Regions from separate parts of the Pseudoalteromonas sp. Ps84H-4 genome, predicted to be linked through region 2. Evidence: riboswitches for the same ligand, from Rfam matches in the RefSeq annotation. Region 2 holds a riboswitch; the other holds the start of a gene.
The links. A riboswitch is a leader RNA that binds a small molecule or an ion and turns the genes downstream of it on or off. The one in region 2 is predicted to bind cyclic di-GMP.
Positions count from the first base shown of each region.

Region 1: linked by a shared signal. The riboswitch ahead of NH454_RS10655 (chitin-binding protein) and the one ahead of NH454_RS17870 (hypothetical protein) in region 2 are both predicted to bind cyclic di-GMP.

Region 1 covers NZ_JAMXSK010000010.1:67,606-70,798, forward strand. Annotated here, with positions in the region: gene NH454_RS10650 (efflux RND transporter permease subunit) at 1-1,353, shown strand, start outside; cyclic di-GMP riboswitch class I at 1,485-1,569, shown strand; gene NH454_RS10655 (chitin-binding protein) at 1,679-2,248, shown strand; gene NH454_RS10660 (S9 family peptidase) at 2,524-3,193, shown strand, end outside.
Region 2 covers NZ_JAMXSK010000023.1:1,651-4,843, reverse strand. Annotated here, with positions in the region: gene NH454_RS17875 (mechanosensitive ion channel domain-containing protein) at 1-425, shown strand, start outside; gene NH454_RS17870 (hypothetical protein) at 497-1,246, opposite strand; cyclic di-GMP riboswitch class I at 1,263-1,358, opposite strand; gene NH454_RS17865 (zinc ribbon domain-containing protein YjdM) at 1,757-2,092, opposite strand; gene NH454_RS17860 (DUF3365 domain-containing protein) at 2,167-2,733, opposite strand; gene NH454_RS17855 (thioredoxin) at 2,887-3,193, shown strand, end outside.

The DNA.
Region 1 (3,193 bases), on a different contig from region 2:
AAAGAAACCGAGCGTGAATTTGGTCAAAAACTTATTCGTGACATTTTAGTCTTTAACCAAGGGCGAACTGAAGCGCAGCTTTTAGCGCCACTTGTTGATGAAGATCTTCGTCCATACAACGCATTTGAATTATCTCGTCGCTGGCGTGAGCAAATGCCAAGTATTGCCGGTGTCAAATCATTACAAATTTACGATGATGTGAATGGTGGCGGCATGGATGGTGAGTTTGGCTACTTACTGTATGGGCCTGACATCGATACATTGAATGAGGCAGGTCGTCGCTTTATTCAATTACTGCAACAGCAAAAAGGCTTATTTGATATTAGCTCAACCATCGACCCGGCGAGCAAAGAAGTGCAATTAAGCTTAAAACCTGTGGCATATGATTTAGGGTTAGATCTTGCCAATATCGCAAACCAAGTTGGCGCAAGCTTCTACGGTGGTGAAGCACAACGTGTTATTCGCCGTGGCGAAGAAGTGCGCGTAATGGTGCGTTACCCTAAACTGACACGTGAAGCATTTGCATCTCTTAAACATGCAGTAATTACAACACCTGAAGGTAAAGAAGTACTATTAGGTGACGTTGTAGAGCTGACTGAAAAGCCAGGTATTAGCTATATTCGCCGCGAAGGAGGTTATCGAACTGTGTATATTTATGGCAGTATCGATGAAGAAGCGATTGAGCCAGGCGAAGTCGTTAAGCAAGTTAAAGAGACTCTGTTACCGCAACTTAAAGAAGAGTATCCATCAGTAAAAACTGAGCTAGGTGGCTCAATTGAAGAGCAGCAAGCACAAGCTAATGAGCAAATTATGTTCTTCATTGGTGGTATGATTTTAGTGTATATCTTGCTTGCAGTACCGCTTAAGAGCTATTCGCAACCACTCATTGTAATGTCGGTTATTCCATTTAGCTTAACCGGTGCAATTTGGGGTCACTTATGGTTTGGTCTAGACATTAGTTTAATGTCGGGCTTTGGCTTAATCGCTGCTGCAGGGGTGGTGATCAATGACTCACTGGTCATGACTGACTTTGTAAACCAAGCGCGTCGCGAAGGGCTTTCTACACGTGAAGCAGTTATAGAAGCAGGGTGTGCACGTTTTAGAGCAATCACACTGACTTCAATTACGACCTTTGCCGGTGTATTACCAATTATGTTTGAAACCAGCTTACAAGCTAAGTTCGTAATTCCAATGGCAGTAGCACTTGGTTTTGCGGTAATGTTCGCAACCTTAATTACATTAGTACTTGTTCCATGTTTGTACATTGTAATGAGTGATGTGGGCAATGGTGTTCTTAATATCTTCCGTGCAGGTTATAGAGTGGTTACCAGAACTAAGCCAGCTCATAATTAGTACAGACTAGCTATTTAAAAGCCAACCAAACGGTTGGCTTTTTTGTTACTAAAATATAGTAACTATTTGCTATATATAATGTTTGATTACATTCTTTTGTTTGATTTGTTTTCTGGTCGCGATTATACTCATTTTGTTTTTGGCAAACTAACTGAAAGGTTAGGACGCAAAGTTTCCGGTCTAAGGTTTTAAGACTATGATAGCGGGACCGCTGATAAGCACATAATCTACGTGCTTTGGTTCTTTTGCCTCAAACTTTACATAAATATTTTGTTCGATTGTTACTATAGTACCTATTCGTTGCTCTTAGGGTGATATTTTGTTTATGCATACGTCAATGGCCTCTGGAAGATGGTTGCCAATTGGTTGCTTAAATCATCATACCCAACTTTTTGTTGGTGATAAGGTGATAGTGACCTTTTATGACATGCAAGGAGAGCTAGTCGATTTATCATTCGAATATGCAATTGTGAGCTCAGATGATGGAGAGCCTCATAATTGGCCTCGCTCTGTGGCTGAACATATTAATGTGCATATTCCGTTGGTTAAAGCGGGCAAAATGACAGAGCAAGGTTTGGTGGTTGCATACCGTTCAAACCAAATTTATGCCCTAGAAGGTTCGGGTATAACACATGTAAAAGTGGCGTTTAATTGCATCGCTAAATGTGAAGAGCGAGTACAAGATAGATTAAACGAGTATGACTATGTCTACCCACAAGCATGCAATGATTACAATGCAGGTGTAAAAGTACTTCAACCTAAAACGGGTCATATTTACATGTGCAAGCCATGGCCGTTTAGTGAATTTTGCCGTGTTAAAGATTCACATAACCCACTCTTTGAACCGGGAGTTGGGAAAAGTTGGGCTATGGCGTGGCAACAAGTGTCACATTAACAGTTTCCCCCTAAATGCTATTTTAGCATTGCTTAGCCCACTCAATTTGAGTGGGCTTTTTTAATACCAACCCGCAATAATACTTAATCATTTTGAGGGATTAAACCTGTCGCTAACTGCGTTAAAAATTTCTCATTTAGAACAACTAAATAAGGAAATTTTTGCCTTGTTATCAACAAGGTTTTATTGCCTCAAAATAGACTGCTTAATTAAGCTGATTGGTATAATTCTGTGATAAACTGCCAGCAATTCGTTTTTTACTTTGGTTTTTTCTTGTGTCATCAAAATCGTATTCTTTGTCTTTATTAGCGCATCCACCTGTTGCCAAAAAACATCCTCATCAATTAACTACTCACCAACAGACTCGCACCGATAATTATTATTGGATGCGTGATGATGAGCGTGAAAATGAGGATGTATTAGCGCACCTAAATGCCGAAAACGATTATTGCGACAAGCAACTAGCAGACATGAAACCTCTGCGCGAACAATTATTTAATGAGTTAAAAGACCGTATTGTAAAAGACGACAACACGGTACCTGTGAAAGATGGTCAGTTTTGGTATCACTCAGAAGTACGTGGCGATGATGAATATGCGCGCCATTATCGCAGCAGCTCAATAGAAGCGCGCGATAAGCACTTGTTGTTAGATGTAAATCAATTAGCCGGCGATTACGAATTTTATGAGTTGGGCGAAGTGGCTATTAGCCCTGACGAACAGCTACTTGCTTACTCAGAAGACACCGAAGGTCGCCGTATATATACCGTGCGTTTTAAAAATATTGCTAATGGTGAGATGTTTAGTGATGTTATCGAAAACACCGAAGGTCAAGTGGTATGGGCTAATGACAGTAAAACCGTTTTTTATGTGAAAAAAGACTTACAAACTTTGTTGGGTTTTCAGGTTTACCGCCATGTTTTAGGCACTCCGCAAGCTGATGACG
Region 2 (3,193 bases):
TCTCTGAGGTAAACCTATTCACCAGTGTTTTTCAAACGATTGATGGTCTTTATATCGCATCACCTAATGGCATAGTGTGGGGTAACAATATTAAAAACTTCACGCGAAATGGCAAACGCCGAATGGATATTGTTGTGGGTATTTCATATGCCGATTCAATCGATGATGGCTTTGCGGTGCTAAAAGATATTGCCGCGAACGAAAGCCGTTTACTGAGTGAGCCAGCGGCGCAAGTGATGGTGACAGCCATGGCTGAGAGCTCGGTGAATATTCAGCTAAGAGCATGGGCTAAAAATGAAGACTATTGGCAAACCTATTGGGATTTAAACAAACAAGTTAAAGAGTCAATCGAGAATGCAGGCCTGACAATTCCTTTTCCACAACGTACTTTACATATACCTGAAGGCGTGGTGACAAAAAAGTAAAATAAAAAAGCCTAGCGCAGGCTAGGCTTTGAATGAAAAGGAAAGCTAGTTATTGTGTTTTTTCTAAATTATTATTTAAACACGACTTCACCATAGTAATGAGGGTCTTTACCATTTTGTTTAAGCATGTAAGTGCACTTGACGCCTTTTTTACCAAATTGACCAACAGGTGCATGATCTTTGAGTACATTTATTTTTTGACCATTGAAGTCACAAATAAAGTCACGGATTGAACCTTTAGTCGACGTAAAATCCCCAAGCTTCACTTTATGATTCTTCTTGAAAACAAAAGCTTTATGAGAGTTACCATTACGGTAATCGAACATATCCAAACTTAGGGTTGTTTTATAGCTTTTCGTTACAGCACCTTGGCTATTAGCATCGTTAATAATGCCTGTCCATGTTACAACTTTATTTTTTCCTCGATAGTGTTTTGGCGACTTACCTGTGTCTCCATCTGGCATCAGAGTAAAAGTTATAATTTCGGCATTACTACCGGGGCGAGATTTCCATGAGCATTCAATGCCGTTTTTGAATTGATGGTAATTCAATCCTTTTAGACCTGGCCCTTTAATAGCAGGGCAGGTTACTTTGCCGCCAATGCTATCCGAGTACATCATTTTGTATTCTTCAGGTTTTATATATGCTTTGTTATCACCATTACCATAACGAACTTCATCGTAAGGAATGGTCAAGAAAACTCCTTTCGTGCCGATTTCGCCTCGCAATGACTGTGCACCAAAATTCGGATCGTCTACTGCGTAAGCTGTTGATGTGAAAGCGACAGCAAGTAATGCTGTGCTAAAGATGTGATGTTTCATTGTTCTGGATTCCAAATTCCACAACCCGGCTATCTTCCCATTTCCTTACTTCTTTCAGAGAAGACCCGTGGCTTTCCGTCCCTACCTCACAGTAGGTTTGGCAGTATTAATACATTAGTTTTGTTAAAAACATATTTGTATAACTACATGAGCACCTATTTATAGTTCCTAAATAGTGTTCAAAATACCTGCTTTTTTAAACGTGGTTTAAATCATATTCCATATTCAAGAAATAATGATCGAAAAGAAGTGTAGGTGAATAATTATTTAATGCAAAATAATTAGTATAAATTTATTATTCCTGTACCTTAAAGTAGGTATTCTGGTTCTGTTTTGGGATCGGTGTGTTGTTTTTGGGTATTTTTTATGATTTTGATTCTAAATAGAATATATTTTAGTGAAGTTCTATAGCTTTGAATAAAAATGGTATTTTATTTGAAACGTTTTTTATTTCTTTAAAGTATACTGATTGAGCAGTGTTTTTATATTAGGCACTGCTCTATATGTTTATTAAGCTTTTTTAACAAACTTAGCGGTTACCATCATTTCACCGACGCCATCAACTTTACAGTCTAGTTCGTGGTCTTTTTTATCTAACACGCGGCGGATCACGGCTTTGGTACCAATTTTAATTACTTGTGAGCTGCCTTTAATTTTTAAATCTTTCGCAACAGTCACTTTGTCGCCATCGACCAATAAGGTGCCGTTAGCATCTCTTACATCGATCACATCATCGTTGTTAACAGCATTTGGATCCCACTCATGAGCGCACTCTGGGCATACTAAGTTGTTTTGATCTTCATATACGTATTCAGAATTACATCTTGGACAAGGAGGAAAAGACATAAAAACACCTTGGTTAATTTTAAAAGCGTATTTTAATGGCTAAGAGCAAACTAAGCGAGCATAAGGCTTATATTTTATGGCTCAGACGTTTCAAGTGTTTTGGTAATAGAGAATATTCCTCTTAAATCACCAAGCCGATAGCCTGTGGCTAAATCATGGGGGTAATGCTCACTAAGCACTTGCTTTACTTCTGGAGCAATCGTTTGACCATGACAATTGAGGCAAACTGGCGCGACTTTTATTGCTTTAGCAAAGCGGAATTGGCCATCTTTATTGGTCGAGAAAGTCACATTATCAATGCTTTCTGAGTTTCTGATCATATCAACTAGCTGGGCGATTTTTTCAGCTTCCCAGTCATCTGGTTTATTGTTCGGATTTCGGTTTTTAGTGCTTTTACGTGCTACCGTCCAACCATCAGTTGATAAGCTATCGCTAATGGCCGGGGCTTGCATTTTGCACACGTTAATACCTTCAACTAAACCGCCTTGGTTTATAGCGGCTCCTAGTGCTGATTTGAGCGTAGTGGCAAATTCAGTTGCTCGCTCAGCTGCTTGGGTTTCTAGGGTAGCAGAATTCGTTTCAGCATAAAGGTTAGGTGAAAGCAATAGGGTGCAAAGCGCTATCGTTCTTAAAGTGTGCATTGTAAGGCCTTATATTAGATATATCTAATATAGTAGTTCGCATTTACTTTACATGCCAATTTAAGCTGCAAAAAAACAGGATTCACGTTAATAGCATGCTGGAGTGTTGCTGTTAAATTGGTTATGGTGAGAAAAATATTCAGAGAACAAAATATGAAAAAATTAGTTTATATCGCTTTATTGTTATTTTCTGCTTTTACATTTGCAAGCTCAGGTCCCTATAGTGGAGATATCAGCGTTGCAGACTTACTTAAAGACTATCCTGCTTTTAGTGAAGAATATAATGATTACTCACCCAGTGAAGAAGAGCTAAGTACTATAAGAGCACTGCAAGGTAAGCAAGTGTTAGTGTTTTTAGGCACTTGGTGCCATGACTCTAAACGTGAAGTCCCTCGTTTTTTAAAACTTATTGATACAGCGAATGTGCAATTAGGATCCCTTAAATTAGTGGCTGTAGGCT